DNA from 3 places in the Streptomyces sp. NPDC029956 genome. Region 3 is predicted to be linked to each of the others. Evidence: riboswitches for the same ligand, from Rfam matches in the RefSeq annotation. Region 3 holds a riboswitch; each other region holds the start of a gene.
What was found. A riboswitch is a leader RNA that binds a small molecule or an ion and turns the genes downstream of it on or off. The one in region 3 is predicted to bind ZMP and ZTP.
Positions count from the first base shown of each region.

Region 1: linked by a shared signal. The riboswitch ahead of ACZ4XX_RS12425 (bifunctional 5,10-methylenetetrahydrofolate dehydrogenase/5,10-methenyltetrahydrofolate cyclohydrolase) and the one ahead of ACZ4XX_RS38795 (serine hydroxymethyltransferase) in region 3 are both predicted to bind ZMP and ZTP.
Region 2: linked by a shared signal. The riboswitch ahead of ACZ4XX_RS17145 (phosphoribosylaminoimidazolecarboxamide formyltransferase) and the one ahead of ACZ4XX_RS38795 (serine hydroxymethyltransferase) in region 3 are both predicted to bind ZMP and ZTP.

Region 1 covers NZ_JBVHZJ010000012.1:91,351-98,928, reverse strand. The annotation lists gene ACZ4XX_RS12435 (SWIM zinc finger family protein) at 1-490, shown strand, start outside; gene ACZ4XX_RS12430 (hypothetical protein) at 471-1,235, opposite strand; gene ACZ4XX_RS12425 (bifunctional 5,10-methylenetetrahydrofolate dehydrogenase/5,10-methenyltetrahydrofolate cyclohydrolase) at 1,758-2,612, opposite strand; ZMP/ZTP riboswitch at 2,641-2,749, opposite strand; gene ACZ4XX_RS12420 (GAF domain-containing protein) at 2,841-4,181, shown strand; gene exaC (acetaldehyde dehydrogenase ExaC) at 4,226-5,749, shown strand; gene ACZ4XX_RS12410 (EF-hand domain-containing protein) at 6,302-6,835, shown strand; gene ACZ4XX_RS12405 (class I SAM-dependent methyltransferase) at 7,097-7,578, opposite strand, start outside.
Region 2 covers NZ_JBVHZJ010000018.1:83,286-90,863, forward strand. The annotation lists gene ACZ4XX_RS17120 (HAD family hydrolase) at 1-31, opposite strand, end outside; gene ACZ4XX_RS17125 (zinc-dependent alcohol dehydrogenase family protein) at 28-1,110, opposite strand; gene ACZ4XX_RS17130 (MBL fold metallo-hydrolase) at 1,286-2,443, shown strand; gene ACZ4XX_RS17135 (CBS domain-containing protein) at 2,440-3,093, shown strand; gene ACZ4XX_RS17140 (Hsp20/alpha crystallin family protein) at 3,552-4,007, opposite strand; ZMP/ZTP riboswitch at 4,553-4,637, shown strand; gene ACZ4XX_RS17145 (phosphoribosylaminoimidazolecarboxamide formyltransferase) at 4,677-5,828, shown strand; gene ACZ4XX_RS17150 (esterase/lipase family protein) at 6,203-7,462, opposite strand.
Region 3 covers NZ_JBVHZJ010000094.1:9,540-17,117, forward strand. The annotation lists gene trpS (tryptophan--tRNA ligase) at 1-348, opposite strand, end outside; gene ACZ4XX_RS38785 (RNA polymerase sigma factor) at 405-1,013, shown strand; gene ACZ4XX_RS38790 (hypothetical protein) at 1,006-1,803, shown strand; gene ACZ4XX_RS38795 (serine hydroxymethyltransferase) at 1,922-3,199, opposite strand; ZMP/ZTP riboswitch at 3,273-3,363, opposite strand; gene rocD (ornithine--oxo-acid transaminase) at 3,488-4,696, shown strand; gene ACZ4XX_RS38805 (polysaccharide deacetylase family protein) at 4,788-5,483, shown strand; gene ACZ4XX_RS38810 (glutathionylspermidine synthase family protein) at 5,495-6,679, opposite strand; gene ACZ4XX_RS38815 (hypothetical protein) at 6,694-6,993, opposite strand; gene ACZ4XX_RS38820 (hypothetical protein) at 7,085-7,578, shown strand, end outside.

The sequences.
Region 1 (7,578 bases), on a different contig from region 3:
CCCGGCGCCCGTGGCTCCGTCGGCTCCGACAGCTTTGAAGGCTGTCACGGCTCCGCTGACGGTCGCTCAGGACGCGGTGCGGCTGGCGTCGGACTCCCCCGTGCCGTGGATCACGGCGCGGCTCGCCGCCGGCTCGGGCCGGACGCGGGCGGAGATGGAGGTCGCCACGCGCGCGTGGGGCTTCGGAGGCGCCGCCGCCCTCGCCGTACTGGAGGAGGAGTGGACGCCGGACGCCGAGGCGCTCGCGTGGGCGGGAACCCGGCTCACGGAGGCCTGGGAGGACGACGAGCGCCCGACCGTGCGACGGTCCGGCGGCGCGCGGTGGACGGTGGTGGGTGCGGACGCACAGCTGCGGCTCGGCGAGGACGGGCGCTGGTGGCCGTACCTGAAGTCGGGTGCCCGCTGGTCCCCCGCCGGACCTGCGGACCGAGATCCGGCGACGGCGCTGGCGACTGCCTTCGCCGCCGGTCCTACTGGAGTCGACGGCTGAGGGTGCCGCCCCCGGTGGAGGGGGCGGCCAGGCTGCAGGCGACAGCGTCCGAACCGAGGAGGTAGCTCGTCCGGTACGGGTACTGGACGAAGGTGGTCCAGCGCGTGCCGAGCGGCTGCCGCGCCGCCTTGCGGCGCAGCGGTTCGCGGCAGAGCAGTGCGGCCGCCTCGCGGATCCCCGTGTCCGTGGCATGGCGACCGGTGAGGCGGAGCCGGGTGACGAGTTCGGCGTGGTGCGGCGTGTCGCAGGAGCGCCGGAGTGCGGTGCCGGGCGCGCCACGGTCGATGTCGAAGCAGTCACCGACGCGCAGCGCCTCGAAGGAGACGGGGCGGGACGAACCGCCACCCCCCGTCGTGGGGCGGGTCGGCCGGGACGTGGCGCTGGCGCCGCCGGTCCGGGAGGGCGTCGCGGACGCGACCTCCCGGGGGTCGACGGTCAGGTGCGGGGAGGCGGTACGTGTCGGCGTGGCGTCCGAGGTCACGGCGGCTGAGGGCGTGTCGGTGGGAGAGGCGCCGGTCGCCCCGCCGTCGGGCGTCCGCGTGTCCGTCGGTCCTCCGCCACCCGGCGGGGTGGCCTCGGCACGGTCGTCGCCGGAGATGACGGGTGACGGCGCGCCGACCTGGTCGCTTCCGGGCCGCTCGGCCGTGGACACGCCCTGCTCGGTCCCGCCCTGTTCGGTCCCGCCCCGTGCGGCGACGAACGCGGTCGCCACGAGCCCGGCGACGAGCAGCGGAACGAGCGGCACGCCGAACCGACGGGCACCCCGGGCGGCCGGCCCGGGCCGGGGCGCGCCGAGCCGGGCGATGCGGGGCGACCACCCGGAGTCGGAACCGGAATCAGAACCGGAATCGGAACCGGAATCGAAGCCAGGCCGTGCGGCCGGGACAGAGCAGCTCACCGGGCTCGTACCGGAGACGTGCCGCGGCCCCGGCTCGCCGAGCGAGTCGGACACGCCGGACGCGCCGGAGACGGAGGACGGGACGAGCGGGCCGGCTGCCGCATGGGCCGCCTCGATGGCCACATTCGACACATCAGACATATCCGATGTTTCAAACGATCTGGGCTCATCGGGCGAGTCGTGTACGCCCGGTCGGCGGTCCGGCGACGGGGTGGCGTGGGACGGGTGGGGCACAAGGTCAAGATTCGCCGGTCGGCGGCTCCGCGGCCACCTTTTTAGGGGCGCGGGGAGCGGCCTGTACAGAAACGTGACCATCGCCGACCGCGATCCCGCCCGCCGCCCCGTCCGCCGCCCCGTCACGAACCGGTCCTACAGGCCGAGCTGGCGCTCCGCGCCCTCGACGGTCTGGGCGAGGAGCACGGCGATGGTCATGGGGCCGACGCCACCCGGAACGGGGGTGATGAGGGAGGCGCGCTCGGCGGCCGAGGCGAAGTCGACGTCGCCGACGTTGCCCGGGTTGTAGCCGGCGTCGATGACGACGGCGCCGGGCTTGATGTCCGCGCCCTTGATGAAGTTCGGCTTGCCGACGGCGGCCACGAGGATGTCGGCCTCGCGGACCACGGAGGAGAGGTCCTCGGTGCGGGAGTGGCAGTAGGTGACGGTGGCATCGCGGCCGAGGAGGAGGAGTCCGGCCGGCTTGCCGAGGATCGCGCTGCGGCCGACGACGACGGCGCGCTTGCCGCGGATGTCCACGTCGTACGCGTCGAGGAGGCGCATGATGCCGCCGGGCGTGCAGGAGACGAAGCCCGGCAGGCCGAAGCCCATGGCGGCGAAGGAGGCCATGGTGACGCCGTCGACGTCCTTCTCCGGGGCGATGGCCTCGAAGGCGGCACGCTCGTCGATGTGCGGGCCGACGGGGTGCTGGAGGAGGATGCCGTGGACCTCGGGATCCTCGGAGAGGGCCGTGATGGCCGCGACGAGTTCCTCGGTCGTCGTGGTGGCGGGCAGCTCGACGTGCTTGGAGCGGATTCCGGCCTTCGCGCAGCGGTTCTGCTTCATCTTCACGTACGTGACCGAGGCCGGGTCCGCACCCACCAGGACGGTCGCGAGACACGGCGTGACTCCGGTGCGACGGGTGATCTCTGCGGCGCGGGCGGCGGTCTCCTCGACCGTGCGGCGGGCGAGGGCCGTACCGTCCATGAGCGTGGCGGTGCTGGTGGACATGGCAACTCCTGGGCGTCGTCTCAGACAGGTGGTTCGCCCAGGCGCACGGCATCGGTACGGTCGCGCCGTTCGAGCACGCCCCCGCCGGGCCGCTCCCCGGTGGTGATCCACCTCAAGCGCCAGTCACGGCCCGAGCCCTACTGTACGTGAGCGTTCGGGGGCCGGTCCCGGACAGGGTGCGCGGGAGCGGCGCCCAGGCGCTTGTCGACCGCGCCGTCGCGCATCACGATGAGCGCGACGGGCCGGGACGACCTCGACGAGGAGGCCGAGTTGAGCGAAGCGTGGGTGGCCGGACGGACGAAGAAGGCGGACGGGACGGCCCGCGGCGGCGGGGAGACGAGGCCGGCGCCCGACGTCCTTGCCGAGGCCGCCGGCTCCCGGCAGGTCCGGCCGCTGGTCGCCGCGTCGTGGCGCCGTTCCGCACGCGCGCGCGTGAGTCCGGACGGAGCGGCCCGGGTGGAGCTGGACGAGGACGAACTCGCCGACGTCCGGGACGGCCATCCGCTGGCGCAGGCGATGCCGGTGATCCGTGAACTGATGGGGGCATACGCGACGGACGGGGAGCATCTCCTCGCGGTGTGCGACGCGGCCGGCCGGATGCTGTGGGTCGAGGGCCACGCGACCACGCTGCGCAAGGCGCGGAGGATGAACTTCGTGGCCGGTGCACGCTGGTCGGAGGCGGCGGCCGGGACGAACGCGCCGGGCACCGCCCTCGCGGTCGACCGGCCGGTCCAGGTGGTCGCCGCCGAGCACTTCCGGCACCCGGTGCGGGCCTGGACCTGCGCCGCCGCCCCCGTGCACGACCCGCGCAGCGGGCGGATGCTCGGCGCGGTCGACATCACGGGCGGGAGGCGGCTCGCGCATCCGCACAGTCTCGGGTTCGTCCAGGCCGTGGCGCGGGCGGCGGAGTCGCAGCTCGCGCTGCTCGGGCCCGCACCGGAGACGGGCAGGGTGAGCCTCGCGGCGCTCGGCCGCGACGAGGCGTTGCTGTCGCTCGGCGGCCGGCGGGTCCGGTTGAGCCGCCGGCACAGCGAGATCCTGGTCCTGCTCGCGCACCGCCCGGAGGGAATCGGCGGCGATGAGCTCCTCACCCTGCTCTACGAGGACGAGTCCGTCACGCCGGTGACCCTGCGGGCGGAGCTGTCGCGGCTCCGGTCCCTGCTGGGGCCGGACGCGCTGCGCTCGCGCCCGTACCGGCTGGCGTGCGGGGTGGACGCGGACTTCGAGGCGGTGGACCGGCGGCTCGCCTCGGGGGCCGTCGCGGCGGCGGCCGGGGAGTACGCGGGCCCGCTCCTGCCGGCCTCGCTCGCCCCAGGGGTCGTACGGCTGAGGGAGCGGCTCACGGGCCGACTGCGGGCGGCGCTGGTCGACCGGGGTGATCCCGGGCTGCTCGCGGACTGGGCGTACAGCAGCTGGGGCGAGGACGACCTGGTGGTCTGGCGTGCGTTGTGCGCGGCGGTTCCGGCGCCTCGACTCCCGCCCGTACGCGCGCGCCTCGACTCACTGGAGGCGGAACTGTCCGCCGGTGCAACGGTCTTGCAACGTCCGGGGCCGCACACTCGCCGGTGAGCGCCGGTCAGGGACGGCCGGCGCGTCCCAGGGAGGCCAGGCCCATGACCCGTTACGCCGCACCCGGTACCGAGGGCGCACTCATCTCGTTCGAGGCACGTTACGACCACTGGATCGGCGGCGCGTACGTCGCTCCGGCGCTCGGCGGCTACTTCGAGAACCCCAGCCCGGTCGACGGCCGCCCCTTCACGGAGGTCGCGCGCGGCACCGCGGAGGACGTGGAACGCGCCCTCGACGCGGCGCACGCGGCGGCCCCGGCGTGGGGGCGGACGGCGCCGGCCGACCGCGCGGCCGTCCTGCTGCGGATCGCGGACCGGATGGAGAGCAATCTGGAGGCGCTCGCGGTCGCGGAGAGCTGGGACAACGGCAAACCGGTCCGGGAGACACTGGCCGCCGACATCCCGCTCGCCATCGACCACTTCCGCTACTTCGCGGGGGCGCTGCGGGCCCAGGAGGGCACGCTGAGCGAGATCGACGACGACACCGTCGCGTACCACTTCCACGAGCCGCTGGGGGTGGTCGCGCAGATCATCCCGTGGAACTTCCCGATCCTGATGGCGGTCTGGAAGCTGGCGCCGGCGCTCGCCGCGGGCAACGCGGTGATCCTCAAGCCGGCCGAACAGACCCCGGCCTCGATCCACTTCTGGCTCGGCCTGGTCGCGGATCTGCTTCCGCCGGGCGTCCTGAACATCGTCAACGGCTTCGGCGAGGAGGCCGGGAAGCCCCTCGCGTCCTCGCCGCGCGTCGCCAAGATCGCCTTCACCGGCGAGACCTCGACCGGCCGGCTGATCATGGGGTACGCCTCCGAGAACCTGAAGCCGGTGACGCTGGAGCTCGGCGGCAAGTCGCCGAACATCTTCTTCGACGACGTGTGGGCGGCGGACGACGACTTCCGCGACAAGGCTCTCGAGGGCTTCACGATGTTCGCCCTCAACCAGGGCGAGGTCTGCACCTGCCCCTCGCGCGCACTGGTCCAGCGAGGCCACTACGGCGAGTTCCTGGAGGCGGCGATCGCCCGCACGGAGAAGATCGTCCCGGGCCACCCTCTGGACACCGACACGATGATCGGCGCGCAGGCCTCGGCGGAGCAGCTGAGGAAGATCGTCTCCTACCTGGAGATCGGCCAGAAGGAAGGCGCCCGCATTCTGACGGGTGGCCAGATCGTCGAACACGGAGGCGATCTGGCGGGCGGCTACTACGTCCAGCCGACGATCTTCGAGGGCGACAACCGCATGCGGGTCTTCCAGGAGGAGATCTTCGGCCCGGTGGTGGCGGTGACGTCCTTCACGGACTTCGACGACGCCATCAGCACGGCGAACGACACCCTGTACGGCCTCGGCGCCGGCGTCTGGACCCGCGACACGAACACGGCCTACCGCGCGGGCCGCGCCATCCAGGCGGGCCGCGTCTGGACGAACTGCTACCACGCCTATCCGGCCCACGCCGCCTTCGGCGGCTACAAGCAGTCGGGCATCGGCCGCGAGACCCACCGCATGATGCTGGACCACTACCAGCAGACGAAGAACCTGCTGGTCAGCTACTCCCCTAAGAAGCTCGGCTTCTTCTGAGTAACAGAGAATGGTACCTGACCTGCACAAACGCCAGCAGACGCTGGCCGCCGTCGCCCCCCGTAGCCGGCAGGAAAGCCTGTGACACCTGGCTTCGAGTCCGTATGGCCGGGCGTCCGCGCCCACGACCGGCAAGGTCGAAGTCATCACGGAAGCACGGTCACAGCCACATCTCGAGATCGGCATCACTGCGCGAAGTTCCCTTGGGTGTCATGGGGAGCAGGCCACCGGCGCCCTGCTCCCCTGCCTCCGTGCCGGCCGCCGAGGAGGCACGTCCAGCTCTGCGCCAAAGGGTTTCGCGGTGGGGCTGCCGCCGGTCCGACCCGGCGGTCCGCCCGTCGAGCCGGACACTCGCGGGGGGAAAGAGAGGTGGGCGGCCTCGCCCGGATCGCAGGCGTCCGGTCCGACCCACCCGGACTGATTGTCAGGGAACTCACTCCTTCCGGTAGCGGAGACCGCCTCACCGTCACGCCTCTCTCCCAGCACGGTTACGTAGAAGCACTCATTGCGCCAGGCCCGGGATCGACGGGCCGCTGAAGACAGGTGACGGAAATGCGAACTGAGGCCGCCAAGCGGGTCGAGCTGGTCTTCTCCCTCTTCGACGCCAATGGCAACGGAGTCATCGACTCCGGCGACTTCGACCTCATGTCGGGCCGTGTTCTGGAGGCGGCCGTCGCATCGGACGACGGCGCCAAGGCCGCGATCCGGGCCGCGTTCCGCCGCTACTGGACGACGCTGGCCACTGAACTGGACGCCAACGGCGACGGTGTGATCACGGTCGACGAGTTTCGTCCGTTCGTGCTCGACCCCGAGCGCTTCGGTCCGACGATCACCGAGTTCGCCGAGGCGCTCGCCGCACTTGGTGACCCCGACAAGGACGGCCTGATCGAGCGCCCGCTCTTCGAATCGCTGATGACGGCGATCGGCTTCGAGAAGGCGAACATCCACGCGCTCTTCGACGCCTTCGGCCCGGATGCCGAGGACCGCATCACCGTGGCCACGTGGGCCGCTGGCATCGAGGACTACTACGCGCCGGACCTGGCCGGGATCCCGGGCGACCAGCTGGTGGCTGCCCAGGCCGTCTGACACGGCCCGTCAGCGGCTGTCCGGGGAGGCGGGCGCTCGTCATCATGGAGCGCCGCTCGCCGTCCCGGGCCCGGGCGGCAATCGCTACGACGGAACCGAGCTGTCGCCTCCGCCGGGATGTGTCCCACCGAGCGGGGCCTGCGGCAGGGCCCCGCTCTCAACTCCTCTGCTGTCGGGCGGTCGTTCCCGACCCCGGCGAAGCCCCTGGCCAGGTACGGAATGCCGGGCCCTGTGCGGACGTCGTCGTGAGCGCTGCGGACGTCATGACCGGGGCTTGTGCGCGAACACCCACCGGTTTCCCTCCAGCGCGTCGTTCGGCGCGGGGAGGGGGCCACGTCGGTGCCGGCGGCTGAAGTCGAAGGGCGTGTGCATCGAGGTGGACCAGCCCTTGGCCGCCAGGTCGCCCGCGGAGTCGGGTCGTGGGCCGGTGTCGAAGAGGTGGAGCAGGTCGATGCCGATCTGTTCGCGCGTCGCCGTATAGATCGGGCTGTCGCGGTACGCCAGCAGGTCCTTCTCCAGCTTGGCCTCGAAGGCCAGAGCACTGCCTCCGGTGGTCAGCCTGTCCACCGTGTCGACGAGGTTCGTCTCGGCTGTGCTCGGCAGGTAGAAAAGGAGGCCCTCGGCCAGCCAGACGCTCGGCACGGTCGGGTCGAAGCCGACGGTGGTCAGCGCGGTGACCCAGTCCGCGCGCAGGTCGACCGGCACGGGTACGCGCTTCGCCTTCGGGGCGGCCGACAGGTCCG
Region 2 (7,578 bases), on a different contig from region 3:
GCGGCGGGGCGCCCGCCGGCGGGCCGTTCATCCGGTGGCCGCAGTGTCGGGCACCTGGACGGCCGCGTGCTGCGGGCCGCCGAGTGCGACCTTGACGGCGCCGGTGTCGGCCGCGCGGCCGAACACGTCGTAGGCCTCTTCCATCTGGTCGAGTTCGAAGCGGTGGGTGACCAGTTCCGCCGCGGGCAGCCGTCCGGCCGCCATCATGCGCAACAGCATGGGGGTGGAGGAGGTGTCGACCAGGCCCGTGGTGATCGTGACGTCCTTGATCCACAGGTCTTCGAGGTGGAGGGCCACCGGCTTGCCGTGGACGCCGATGTTGGCGACCCGCCCGCCGGGACGGACCATGCGCGTGCACATCTCGAAGGACTCGGGGAGGCCCACCGCCTCCATGACGACATCGGCACCCAGACCGTCGGTGAGATCCGCGACCAGCTGCTCCGGGCCTTCGTCGGCCGTCGCGGTGGCGTCGGCGCCGAGCTTGCGGGCGGCGGCCAGCCGGGACTCGGCGAGGTCGACGGCGACGATCCGTCCTGGGCTGTAGAAGCCCGCCGTGGCGATGGCGGCGAGACCGATGGGACCGGCGCCGACCACCACGACCGTGTCGGCCGGCCGGACGGCACCGTTCAGGACGCCCACCTCGTACGACGTCGGGAAGATGTCGGCGAGCAGGACGGCGTCGAAGCTGTCGACCGCGTTCGGGAGCGGGTGGACGGACAGGTCCGCGAACGGCACCCTGACGTACTCCGCCTGTGTGCCGTCGATGAGGTGGCCGAGGACCCAGCCTCCCCCGCCGCGGCACTGGCCGTAGCGGCCCTCGCGGCAGAAGCGGCACCGGCCGCAGGCCGAGATGCAGGAGATCAGGACGCGGTCCCCGGGCCGCACGGTGCGCACGTCCCGGCCGGTCTCGGCCACTGTGCCCACCGCCTCGTGGCCGAGGACACGGCCGGGCGTCACCTCCGGCACGTCGCCCTTGAGGATGTGCAGGTCCGTGCCGCAGATGGTGACGGCGTCGACCCGCACGATCGCGTCGCCGGGGTCCCCGATCCCGGGATCGGGTACGTCCTGCCAGACGACACTGCCCGGTCCATGGAAGACGGCTGCCTTCATGGCGTCCACCCACTTCCTCTCGCGCACTCGGGTGTTCCCTCGTCCAGGCTCGACCGTCGGCCCAGGACCACGCATGTGCCGATCGGCCCAGAGGAGGGGCCGGTCGGGCTCTCGCGACCCGGCCGCCACCCATGCGAGCGTGGAGTCCGGATCACGTTCCGAAGGAGGGCCGGCCATGTCCGAGGCAGCCCCGAACCCGGCTCCCACCGACCTGCGACCTGCTCTGCTGAGTTTCCTGGGCGGCGTGGGCACGGTCACCGGCAGCAAGTTCCTCGTCGAGAGCGACCATGCGCGGATCCTCCTCGACTGCGGTCTCTTCCAGGGTTTCGCGGACCTGCGTCGCCGCAACTGGGAGCGGTTCGCCCGCGACGCCGCCGACATCCACGCCGTGGTCGTCAGCCACGCTCATCTGGACCACTGCGGCTACGTGCCGCGCCTGGTCCGGCAGGGCTTCCGGGGACCGATCCTGACCAGCGCGCACACCGCCCGGCTGGCCGGAATCGTGCTTCGCGACAGCGCGCGGCTCCAGATGGAGGCCGCCCGGCACGCCAACGAACACGGCTGGTCCCGACACCGTCCGGCCGAGCCGCTGTACGACGACTCCGACGTGGAGAAGACGCTGGCGTTCTTCGACACGGTCCCCGTCGGGGAGGACGTGGAGATCATGGCCGGCGCCCGGTTGAGGCTCCACCACGGCAGGCACATCCTCGGGTCCGCGTGGGCGCACCTGACCCTGGAGGACGGGCACACCCTGGCCGCCTCCGGGGACCTGGGCCGACCAGGGCACCCCTTGCTGCTGCCGCCGGAGCCGTTCTCCGGCGCGGACGTTCTGCTCATGGAGTCCACGTACGGCGACCGGCGGCACGACCGGGAGTCCGCACGGACGGAGTTCGCCGCAGTGATCGAGCGGACCGTCACCAGGGGCGGCACCGTCGTCATCCCCTCCTTCGCGATCGACCGCACCGAGGTCGTCCTGCACGAACTGACCCGGTTGCGCGAGAGCGGCATCCTGCCCCGATCGGTCCCCGTGTACGTGGACAGCCCCATGGCCCTCGCCGCCCTCGACGTCTACCAGGACGCGGTGGCCGAGCGTTCGGCGGAGCTGCGCGCGTGCCGCCTGGAACGGCTCGGGGCTCAGCTGCCCCTTGCGCCAGGATCTCGGGGAGAAGGACCGGAGGCGAAACCGGTCGGTGCCTCGGCGAGGCGGTGCTCGCACGCCTCGCCACGGCGATGGCACGCGGGATCCTGTCGGCCCGCAGCCGCGCATCGACGACCTGATGCCCTGCGTGGGCGCGGAACCCCTGGCCTGCGCCCGGTGAGGAGAAAGCAATGAGCACCCAGCCGTTCACCGTCGCCGATGTGATGACCAGGAAGGTCGTCGCCGTGCGGCCCGGCGCGGAGTTCAAGGAGATCGTCGCCGCGATGGAGCGGTGGAAGGTGACCGCCGTACCGGTGGTCGAGGGCGAGGGCCGTGTCGTGGGCGTGGTCTCCGAGGCGGACCTGCTCCTGAAGGAGGAGTTCCACGACCACCGCCTCGGGCTCATCGAGCAGATGCGGCGGCTCGGTGCCACGGCGAAGGCCGGATCCCGACGCGCGGCGGATCTGATGACCTCGCCCGCGATCACCGTCGCCCCCGACGCCACCCTGCCGCAGGCCGCCCGCCTGATGGCCGCCCACGGCGTGAAACGGCTGCCGGTCGTCGACACACGCGGCACGTTCCAGGGGATCGTGAGCCGATCCGACCTCCTGAAGGTGTTCCTCCGCCCGGACGAGGACCTCGCGGCCGAGGTTCGCCATGACGTCGTCGAGCATCTGTTCCCCTCCTGTCACCACCGGATCGACGTCCGCGTCGAGGAAGGCGTCGTCATCCTGTCCGGCCGGGTCCGCGACAGTTCCCTGGTCCCCGTCGCAGCACGACTGACACGAGCGGTCGAAGGCGTGGTGGACGTACGGTGCGAGCTCACCGCCGACTCCGAGGTGTAGTCCCCGGTGCGGGGCGGGCGCGGACCGGCCGCGGTTCCGGGTGGTCGGCGAGCAACGGCTCGCCGGCGTCGAAAGACGGAGCGCGTGTGTGCCGAACCCTGGTCGGCCTCGGCGTGGTCATTCGTCGCCGGGCTCGGGAGCTCCGCAGCCACACGGGCCGGTCCCGCAGCCGTTCGGCATCGCGCCGGGCACGCCGGCGTGCTCCGCCGTCCCCGTGCCCGGCGTAGACGGCTCCGCCGAGGACGACTCCGTCGTGGTCACTGACGTCGGTGACGGTCTCGGCCGGCACGACGACCGCGTCGATACCGTCGGCCTGCCGTGTCCGGCCGATCTCGTCGGCGATTCCGGCGGTGGCGCCGTGAGCGCCACGTCCGGGCCGCCACCGCCGTTGCTGCCGTAGGCGACGAGCACTCGCTGCGGGCCGTTGCTGCCGTAGGCGACGAGAACTCGCTGCGGATTCACGAGGTCTCACCCTGGGCGGTGCTTCCTCCTCGCGTGACCTGGATGGTCCGCCCGCGCGTGGTCTCCTCGTCGGGCATGGGGACGCGGACGGTGAGAATGCCGTCCTTGTACGAGGCGTCGACACCATCTGCGGGAATCGTCGCCGGAAGGCGCACGGTCCTGCGGAACGCTCCGTAACGGAACTCCGAATGCTCCTTGTCCTGCTCGCTCCCGCTGTGCTCCGCACTCACCGTGACGAGATCGTCGTCGACCGTGATGGTGATGTCCTCCAAGTCCATCCCGGGCAGTTCTGCCCGCAGCACGCACTCGCCACCGCCGGTGGACATCTCGACCGGGATGGAGTGGGCGGCCGTGGCGGGGCGCCATCCCGGCAGGCCGGGGAACTCGCTGTTGAACAGGTCGTTGAAGTCGGGGAAGAGGCTGCGCCTGCGTTCCACCTTGCTTCCGGACATCGTTCCCTCCTGGTCCGTGGTCCTGGGACTCGTCTGATCCCGCGAACGGATGAGGAGCCGAGGCCGACTCCGTAACCCACCTTTCCGCCGTGCCCTCGCACGGTGGAGTGCCCAACGGGCCGCCGAGGAGGGCCGAACGGTCCGCTCCGTGAAGGGACCGGTCGGCCCCCCTGCCTCAGGGGGCGGTCTTTCAAGGAGCTCGCGAGCCACCACCCCCCTCCCGACCCGGAGCCGCACGAGCGAGTCACGGAGGCCTCGACCGCTCCAGTGCCCCTGAGCAGTGCGTGACGGACCGCTGCCGTCGGGGGCGCCGAGAGTGGCCCTGCCCGCCCGACCGGAGAAGGCTGACCGTGATGTCTGACAGGAGAGCCGAACGCATCGCGGATCTCATCGGGCTGCTGCGGGTGGCCCCGGGCTCATGGCCCGCCGGTCGAAGCCGCATGAGGGAGGCGGAAGGCCGGCCGGGCGCGACCGGCCCGGGAGAAGGGGTGAACGCCCGCTGTTCGAACGCGCGTTGCCGGTGCTCGGCAGGCGGGGCTACGATCGCCCCCGGTCGTGACTGGCGAGAGTGGAGCACCACAGGGAAGCGGCCCCTCCCCGGATCCGACGCCGACCGCCTGGGCGTCCTCCCCCAGCCTCCCCAGCACCCCGAGGAGACCCGGCGTGGACATGCGTTACGGAATCAACCCCCAGCAGGCGGCGGCCAGGGCCGTACCGGTGGACCCGGAGCGGGTCCCGCTCCGGCTGCTCCAGGGCCGCCCCTCGTACATCAACCTCCTCGACGCGCTCAACTCCTGGCAGCTGGTGCGGGAGGCGGCGCGGACCCTGGGCCGGCCGGCCGCCGCGTCGTTCAAGCACGTCTCCCCCGCCGGCGCCGCGCTCGCGGGCCCGGTCGACGAGGCGACCGCCCGGCTCCACGACGTGGACGCACGCACCGTCGGTGAGCTGACCAGCGCCTACCTGCGCGCCCGGGACGCCGACCCGAAGTCCTCGTACGGCGACTTCGTGGCCGTCTCGCACGAGGTGGACGTGGAACTGGCCGAGTTCCTCACCCGGGTGGTCTCGGACGGGATCGTGGCCCCCGGGTACGCCCCCGGGGTGCTGGAGGTCCTGGCGAGGAAGAAGAACGGCGCCTTCCTGGTGATGGAGGCCGATCCGGCCTTCGAGCCGCCGGCGGAGGAGTCCCGGGACGTCTTCGGGCTGCGGCTCGTCCAGGAGCGCGACCGGGTCGAGCTCTCCGAGGAGGTGCTGGCCGACGTGCACGTCGGCGCGCTCTCCACGGAGACCCGCTGCGACCTGCTGCTCGGCCTGGCCGTGCTGCGGTACACCCAGTCCAACTCGGTCTGCTACGTGCGGGACGGCCAGACCCTGGGGATCGGGGCGGGCCAGCAGTCCCGGGTGGACTGCACCCGGCTGGCCGGGGGCAAGGTGGACACCTGGTGGCTGCGCCGCCACCCGCTGGCGCAGGCGCTGGAGTTCCGGCCGGGCGTCCGCCGCCAGGACCGGGTGAACTGGCAGGTCCGCTTCGTCGAGGGCGACCTGACCGACGACGAGCGCGCCCGCTTCCGCGAGGCGGTCGTGACGGAGCCCGGCACCCTGGACGCGGCCGAGCGGGCCGCCTGGCTCGCGAAGCTCACCGGGGTGTCCTTCGTGTCGGACGGGTCGCTGCCGTTCCGGGACAACGTCGACCACGCCCGCCGGCACGGGGTGACGAGCATCGCCGAGCCCGGCGGTTCGATCCGCTCCGGCGATGTCGAGGACGCCTGCCGCGAGTTCGGCATCGCCCTCGCCCGGACCGGCCTGCGGCTGTTCCACCACTGAGCCCTCCCCGTCCCCTCCCTCCGCGAGGAGGGCCCCTCCGAGGCCCGCCATCCGGCGGCCCGTCACCGTCCACGCTCCCGCCGCCCGGCCCGTACCGGCTGCGGTTCGTCCGCGCACACCACCACCGTCGGCCCCCTGCCGCACGTGGTCCGCCGCCACCAGCACCGCGGGGAGCGCCAGCCCGGCGGCGATCCCGGAGCGCTCCACGCCGCGCACGTGACGGACTGTGCCCCGCCCCCGGGGGGGGCGGATTCCAGCGATCGTCGCAACACGTGACCATGGGAATCTGGTGCGACGGCGTCGGTGCGCAGAAGGGGTCTGCGGCCCTCGGGCCGCAGACCCCTTCAGGCTGCGTATTCGAGTTCCGGCTGGGGCTACGCGTCCTTGAGCTTGGTCACGATCCACTCGCCGAGTTCTCGGGTCATGACGGTGTGGCCTTCGTTGGTGGTGGCGCAGAGGAAGTCGTGGAGCTCGCTGCGCTCCCGGTCGACCTTGCTGTAGAGGGCGTCGTGGTTGGCGATGTCGGCCGATGCGACGGCGCTGATGGTGGGGACGAAGGTCGACGTGTTGTAGGTCAGTTCCGACGTGTCGGGGTGGTTGATGACGTTGGCCAGCAATGCGGCCACGCCGAAGTTGGAGGCGCCGCCGAGGAGCTCGGGGAAGAGACCACCGGGAGCGCCGTCGATTTCGGGGAAGCCGGTGGTGTTGATCGAGACCTCATCCTGGCCCCCCTTCTGCATCCGGGCGACGGTCTGGCGCCCCTCGCCCTGGGTGAGCAGCTGCGCCGCCAGCTCAGGACCGGAGGCGTCCATCGCGGAGCTGTCGGCGGGGATGTCGTTCCCGACGCCGGTGCCCGTTCCGTTGGCGACACCGAGCAGGCGGGGCCTCTGGGGCCAGTCGCCCATCTGCTCCAGTGCGTCCAGGAAGTCGGTCCGTGCCTTGTCCTGGCCGGCGGCGACGTCGAGGGTGGTGTTGGTTCCCGTTGCGAGGTGCCAGCGCAGCATCTGGCGTGCGGCGGAGCTGTTGATCAGGTCGGAGTAGAGGTTGAAGAGCTGCTGGTCTTCGCCTCCCCCCCAGTGGGCCTTCACGAAGTGGGCGAGCGCCTGGACTCCCAGGGGCAGCCACGCGCCGTGGTGCGGGGTGTCGTAGGAGAGGTAGGTGGAGGTTTCGTGCTGCTCCATGTTGCTTTCCATCTTGGCCAGGGCGTAGCGGGTGACCAGGCCTCCCATGCTGAAGCCGCCCACCGTCAGCGGGCTGCTGCCCTCGCGCTCGGCGAGCGTCCGCCTGATGCACTGGATCGCGACCTCGGCGTTGTCGAGGACGGAGGCGGTGCGGTCGGTGAAGCCCAGGACGATGACGTCGAAGCCGGCCTGGCGCAGCGTGGAGACGAACGGGTACTCCCCGTTCTCCAGGCCGTCGTACAGGATGTCGACGTTGGTTCCTGCCGGAGCGAAGCCGTCGGCGAGGATCACCGGTCGCTTGAGGACTTCCTCGCCGGGTGACCTGAAGACCCACGCGGTTCCGCTGGCGGTCGGGGTGCGCAGATCCCACTTGGTGTCCCAGGGGGCGGACTGCACGGAGGCGCGCTCGGACCCCGGAGGGGTACCCCAGATATTGACGACAGGCTTGGACATACTTCGACGTCTCCCTTGTGCCGCGGCGATCATGCCGAACACAGCCATCGTCCCGACACGAGCACCCGCGCCCCAACAGAATCCGGCGAGATCACTCTCCCGGGCACGAATCAGCC
Region 3 (7,578 bases):
CTTGTCCTTGAACTGGGTCATGCGGGAGGCCTCGCCGAAGCCGGTGAGGCAGTTCATGACCCAGCCGAGCTGGGCGTGCTCGGGGACGTGGCTCTGGACGAACAGGGTGCAGCGCTCGGGGTCGAGACCGGCGGCGAGCAGCTGGGCCGCGGCCAGCCGGGTGTTGGCGCGCAGCTCGGCGGGGTCCTGCGGGACCGTGATCGCGTGCAGGTCGACGACCATGTAGAAGGCGTCGTGGGTCTCCTGGAGGGCGACCCACTGGCGGACGGCGCCGAGGTAGTTGCCGAGGTGGAACGAGCCTGCCGTGGGCTGGATTCCGGAGAGCACGCGGGGAACGTCAGAGGCCATGCACATCATTCTCTCAGGTGTGGGAACCGATCCCGGACTGCCGGTGTATCAAGAGTGTGAGGACGCGGGAGGGGGGCCTGGTCGACGACGAGGCCGCGGTGATCGCACGGGTACGCGCCGGGGAGCCGGAGGCGTACGCGGCGCTGGTCCGCGCGCACACGGCGGTCGCGCTGAGAGCGGCGGTGGCGTGCGGCGCGGGCGCGGAGGCCGAGGACGTGGTGCAGCAGGCGTTCTTCAAGGCGTACCGCTCGCTCGGGCGCTTCCAGGAGGGCTCGGCGTTCCGGCCGTGGCTGCTGCGGATCGTCGTCAATGAGACCAGGAACACAGTGCGGTCGGCGGGTCGGCAGCGGGCCGTCGCCGACCGGGAGGCGGACCTGCTCGGGGGCGAGCCGCGGATACCGGAGTCGGCCGACCCGGCGGTCGCGGCGGTCGAGCGGGAGCGGAGCAGACGGCTCCTCGACGCGCTCGACGGGCTGGGCGAGGACCACCGGCAGGTGGTGATCCACCGCTATCTGCTCGAACTGGACGAGACGGAGACGGCCCAGGCGCTGGGCTGGCCGAGAGGGACGGTGAAGTCCCGGCTGAGCCGGGCGCTGAAGAAGCTGGGGCTGGTGCTCGGGGAGAGCCTGACGGAAGGACCGGAGGGAGGTGAGGGGCGTGGCTGACGAGGGTCTGCCGGACGAGCTGAGGGAGCTGGGACGGCGGCTGCGGGTGCCTGACGTGGACGGGGAGTCGATGGCCGAGCGGGTGCTCGCCCAGCTCCTCGCCGAGCAGGTGCCGACGCCGGTGCCGGTCCGCCGTCGACGGCAGGCGTGGGCGTCGGTGCGGGGCTGGGCGCGGGCGCGGTGGCGGGCTCTGGTCGCGGGCCTGACCGGGGTGCTGATCGTCCTGGTGCTCACCCCGCCGGTGCGGGCGGCGGTCGCGGAGTGGTTCGGCTTCGGCGGGGTCGCCGTGCGCTACGACCCGGAGGGGCGGCACGTCCCTGCCGGGGGCCCGGTGCCGGGGTGCCCGGATCCGGTGCCGCCGGCGGAGGCCGGGCGGCTCGCGGGGTTCGAGCCGCTGATACCGAGGGCGCTCGGCGCTCCGGACGCGATGGCGGTGACGGGGTCGGCCGAGCGGGGCCGGGCGGTGATCAGTCTGTGCTGGCGCGACGGGGAGCGGACCGTCCGGTTGGACGAGTTCCCGGCGCGGCTGGACATCGGCTTCGCCAAGCAGGTGCGGACGCAGCCGGAGTGGGTCGATCTTCCGGACGGCGCGCAGGGGTACTGGTTCGCGGCGCCGCATCTGCTGACGTTCCCGATGACGGACGGGACGGGCTCGGCCTGGACCCATGAGGTCCGCACCGCGGGCCCCACGCTCCTCTGGACGAGGAACGGGGGCGCGCTCACCTTCCGTCTGGAGGGCATACCGGACCGTGAGGAGGCCCGGCGGACGGCGGAGTCGGTCGGCGGCTGACGGGCGGGGGCGGCCCCGAGCGGGCTGGACCGGCAGGGCGGGCCCGAGCGGCTGGACCGACAGGGCGGGCCCGGCCGGGCCGCCCCTGGGGTTGGCCGCCCGGGCGCCGCCGCGGGGGTCAGACCGGGAGGCCCGGGGCCGGGAAGGCGGTCAGAAGGTCGGCGACCTCCGCGCGGACGGCGGCGAGGGCCTGCTCGTCGCCCGTGCCGGCGGCCGCGACACCGCGGTCGATCCAGTCGGCGACCTGGTCCATGTGCTCCGTGGTGAGGCCGCGGGAGGTGAGGGAGGGGGTGCCGATGCGGATGCCCGAGGGGTCGAACGGCTTCCGGGGGTCGTAGGGGACGGTGTTGTAGTTGACGACGATGCCCGCCCGGTCGAGGGCCTTCGCGGCGATCTTGCCGGGGACCTGCTTGGGGGTGAGGTCCATCAGGATCAGGTGGTTGTCGGTGCCGCCGGACACGAGGTCGAAGCCGCGGGCCAGGAGCGCCTCGGCGAGGGCCTTGGCGTTGGCGACGACGGCGTGGGCGTAGTCACGGAAGGAGGGCAGGGACGCCTCGCGGAGGGCGACGGCGATGGCGGCGGTGGTCTGGTTGTGCGGGCCGCCCTGGAGGCCGGGGAAGACGGCCTTGTCGAGGGCCTTGGCGTGCTCCTCGCGGGACATCAGCATGGCGCCGCGCGGGCCGCGCAGGGTCTTGTGGGTGGTCGTGGAGATGACGTCCACGTACGGGACCGGGGACGGGTGGGCGCCGCCCGCGATCAGGCCGGCGATGTGGGCGACGTCGGCGACGAGCACGGCGCCGGCCTCGCGGGCGATCTCGCCGAAGGCGGCGAAGTCGATCGTGCGGGGCAGCGCGGTGCCACCGCAGAAGATCACCTTGGGGCGTTCCTTGAGGGCGAGGTCGCGGACCTCGTCGAAGTCGATGAGGCCGGTGTCCTGGCGGACGCCGTACTGGACGCCGCGGAACCACCTGCCGGTGGCGGAGACGCCCCAGCCGTGGGTGAGGTGGCCGCCCATGGGCAGGGCCATGCCCATGACGGTGTCGCCGGGCTCGGCGAAGGCGAGGTAGACGGCGAGGTTGGCCGGGGAGCCGGAGTAGGGCTGGACGTTGGCGTGGTCGACGCCGAAGACGGCCTTGGCGCGCTCGACGGCGAGGGTCTCGACCTGGTCGATGTTCTGCTGGCCCTCGTAGTAGCGGCGGCCGGAATAGCCCTCGCTGTACTTGTTCTGGAGGACGGTGCCGGAGGCTTCGAGGACGGCGGCGGAGACGTAGTTCTCGCTGGGGATGAGGCGCAGGGTCTCGGCCTGGAGACGTTCCTCGGCGCCGACGAGGGCGGCGAGCTCGGGGTCGGCGGCGGCGAGCGCGGGGTGCGTGGACGGGTGCTGCGGCGTGGTCATGGTGGTGTCCTCCGGGCGTCGGTGGGCCCCGGGGCACTGCGTGAGAGGCGCGGCGCCACCCGGGACTTCGGTCCCGTGACGCCCAGGCGGGCGGCGTCTCGTGTGGTCTGCCGCGCACGGCTCCCCCGGGGTCGCTTCCCCGTGCGCCAGTCGCCGTGCGTGTTTTCAGAGTAGCGGGCGCGCCGCGCGCGAGGTTTCCCGGTCCGGCATCCGAGCGACGATAGAAACAGGGGCCACAACCCCCTCGTCGGGGTCATCCCCCGAGCCCGCAGGACGAACGGAGATCCCGTGTCGAGCACACAAGACGCGATCGCTTCGGCGGAGGCGCACAGCGCACACAACTACCACCCCCTGCCGGTCGTCGTCGCTTCGGCGGACGGCGCCTGGATGACCGATGTCGAGGGGCGCCGCTATCTCGACATGCTCGCCGGTTACTCGGCGCTCAACTTCGGGCACGGCAACCGGCGTCTGATCGACGCGGCGAAGGCGCAGCTGGAGCGGGTGACGCTGACGTCGCGTGCCTTCCACCACGACCGGTTCGCCGAGTTCTGCACCCGGCTCGCCGAGCTGTGCGGGAAGGAGGCGGTGCTGCCGATGAACACCGGCGCGGAGGCGGTCGAGACGGCCGTGAAGACCGCCCGGAAGTGGGGGTACGAGGTGAAGGGCGTGCCGGACGGGCACGCGAAGATCGTGGTGGCGGCGAACAACTTCCACGGCCGGACGACGACGATCGTCGGCTTCTCCACGGACCACGAGGCGCGGGACCACTTCGGTCCGTACACGCCGGGGTTCGAGATCGTGCCGTACGGGGACCTGACGGCGATGGAGGCGGCGGTCACCGAGAACACGGTGGCGGTGCTGCTCGAACCGATCCAGGGCGAGGCGGGTGTCCTGGTCCCGCCGGCGGGCTATCTGGCGGGGGTGCGGGAGCTGACCCGGCGGCGGAACGTGCTGTTCATGGCGGACGAGATCCAGTCGGGTCTGGGCCGGACGGGCCGGACGTTCGCGTGCGAGCACGAGGGCGTGGTGCCGGACGTGTACATCCTGGGGAAGGCGCTGGGCGGCGGGGTGGTGCCGGTCTCGGCGGTGGTCGCCGACCGGGATGTGCTCGGGGTGTTCCGGCCGGGTGAGCACGGGTCGACGTTCGGCGGGAATCCGCTGGCCTGCGCGGTGGCCCTGGAGGTGATCGCGATGCTGCGGACGGGCGAGTACCAGGAGCGGGCGGCGGAGCTGGGCGAGCACCTGCACGCGGAACTGGGGCTGCTCGTGGGCGGCGGGGCGGTGGAGGCGGTGCGCGGTCGCGGGCTGTGGGCCGGGGTGGACATCGCGCCGTCGCACGGCACGGGCCGGGAGATCTCGGAGAAGCTGATGAAGCGGGGTGTCCTGGTGAAGGACACCCATGGTTCGACGATCCGGATCGCGCCGCCGCTGGTCATCTCGAAGGAGGACCTGGACTGGGGTCTGGAGCAGCTGAGGGGTGTGCTGTCGGAGGAGTGACGAAGTCCGCTTGAGGGGACGGCGGACGCGGGCCGGGACGAGGCAACTCGGACCATTGACACGACAGTTGGTCTAGGCCAATGATGCCGCCATGTCGAGACTCCGCCTGCGTCACGCCGTGCGTGCCGCGCTCGCCGCCCTCGTCCCCCTCGCGCTCCTCGGCGCGGTCACCGGACCCGCGCACGCCGCCCCGAGGGCGGCCTGGCCCGAGCCCGTCCCGGTGGTCTCGCACATCGAGACCACCGACCCGGTCGTCTTCATCACCATCGACGACGGCTGGTTCCACGACCCCGCCGCGGCGAAGCTGCTGCTCGACCGGCGGGTGCCCGCCTCGCTCTTCCTGCTGCCCGGCGCCTACTCGTACGACTCCGGCTACTTCCACACCCTGCTGAACCAGGGCCCCTCCCGCGTCGAGAACCACACCGTCGACCACCCGGACCTGACCACCCTCGACGCCGCCGGCCAGAAGGCGGAGGTCTGCGGGGCGCGCGACCGGCACCTCGCGCGGTTCGGCGACGGCCCGCGGCTGCTCCGGCCGCCGTACGGCGTGTACGACGCGACCACCCGGGCCACGGCCCGCGCCTGCGGGGCGAAGGCGGTGGTGACCTGGACGTACGACCTCACCACCTGGGGCCGATGGACCCCGCCGACGCCGGCCCTCAAGGCCGGCGACATCGTCCTGCTGCACTTCAACGAGACGCTGGAGCAGGACCTGACGCGGGCCCTCGCGGCGGCCGAGGCCGCGGGCCTGCGGCCGGCGCCGCTCAGGGACTACGTCCCGGAGTAGGCGGGAGGCCCCTAAAGGATCACGTGCGGGAGGAAGCGGGCGTACTCGTCGGTGACGAGGCCCGCCGACTCCCGGATGCCGAGTCCCGCCGCCTCGTCCTCGACGACCCACGCGCCGAGCACCACCCGGTTGCCGTCGAAGTCGGCCAGCGGGGCCAGCTCCTGGTAGCAGCAGGGCTCCCCGTCCCGTACGAACGGCTCCGTGCCGGCCTCGTGCAGGGTGACGCCCGCGCCCTCGCGGCCGAGCAGCGGCTTGGCGACCCAGCCGGTGGTCGTGGCGAGTTCACGCGGCCCGTCGAGGTAGGCGGGCAGCAGGTTGGGGTGGTCCGGGTACAGCTCCCACAGGATCGCCAGGAGCGCCTTGTTGGAGAGCAGCATCTTCCAGGCGGGCTCGATCCAGCAGGTGGTGCCGGTGCCGCCGCCGTTGTCGAGGGTGTCCAGGACGTGCCGGCCGAAGCGGTCGGTGGTCAGCCACTCCCAGGGGTAGAGCTTGAAACAGCTGCGGATGAACCGGAGCCGGTCGTCCACGAAACGACGCGAGAGCCGGTCCCAGCCGATCCGCTCCACGGAGAGCGCCTCGGTCTCCAGCCCGGCCTGCTGGGCGGTCTCGCGCAGATACGCGACCGTCATCAGGTCCTCGCCGAGCTCGTCGCCGTCCGAGTGCACGAAGTGGAGGGGGCCTGGAGGCAGCAGACGGGCCTGCTTCCGCCATGCGTCGACGAGCCGTTCGTGGAGGGAGTTCCACTGGTCGGCGCCGGGGAAGCGCTCCTCCATCCAGAACCACTGCGGGCTCGCGGCCTCCACGAGCGAGGTGGGGGTGTCGGCGTTGTACTCCAGCATCTTGGCCGGGCCGCCGCCGCCGTACCGCAGGTCGAACCGCCCGTAGAGGGAGGGGAGTTCGGCGCGCCGCCGCCAGGACTCGGCGACCAGGGACGCGAGCTTCGGATCGGTGATCCCCAGCTCGGCGAACCGGTCCCGCTCGACGATGTGCGCGGCCGCGGCGAGGCACATCGCGTGCAGTTCCTCGACGACCTCTTCGAGGGCCTCGACCTCGGGCAGGCTGAAGGAGTAGTACGCGCTCTCGTCCCAGTACGGACGCAGCGAACCGTCCGGGTAGCGGGTCAGCGGGTAGACGAGCCCCTGCTCCTCCACCGTCTCCTGCCAGCCCGGCCGGGGCTCGATGGTGTGCCGTCGCATGTGCCGGACCTCTCTCAGCCGCCGCCGGAACCGGAGCAGCCGAAGCCGCCGGTGTCGACGGCCTTCATGTCGAAGCTGCCGCCGCTCACGCGGTTGTCACGTATGGAGCCGCCGTAGTAGTACGAGCCCCGGTGGGTGGTGCCGCCGTCGTCGTCGTCGCTGCCGCCGCCGCTCTCGCACTCGTAGCTGGGCAGCGTCTCCCGGGTCACCGGGTCCACGCACCGCTTGTCCGGGTCGGAACCGCACGCGGTGATCGTCGCCGCGAGCACACCCATCCCGCCGAGCACCACCGTGCTCGACCTCAGCCTCCGCATGTCCCTGGCCCTCCCCTTCGCAGTCGCGACCGCACAGTGTAGGCCGGTCAATTCCAGCCGCAGCGCCTAGAGTCATTTCGTGCTACTCGGGATGATTTGTGCGCTCGCCTCGTCCGTCTGCTTCGGCGCGGCCTCCGTTCTCCAGGCGATGGGGGCCCGCGCCACGACACCGGGGACCGGGGGTGGGGTCGACATCGCGCTGATGGGGCGGGTGTTGCGGCAGTGGCGGTACCTCGCCGGCCTCAGCATGGACGGCCTCGGGTTCGTCCTGCAGATCGTGGCCCTGCGGACCCTGCCCATCTACGTCGTCGGCGCGGCCCTCGCCGCGAGCCTGGCGGTCACGGCGGTCATCGCCTCCCGGGTGCTGCGGGTGCGGCTCAGCCGGGTGGAGTGGACGGCGGTGGGCGTGGTCTGCGCGGGGCTGGCGCTGCTGGCCCTCGCCTCCGGCAAGGAGGGCCACCAGGACGGCCCCCCGTGGCTGCCCTGGGCGCTGCTCGCCTGCGCCTTCGGGGTGCTGCTGCTCGGCGTCGCGGGCGGGCGGCTGCCGGCGAGACCCCGCGCCCTCGTCCTCGGTCTGGGAGCGGG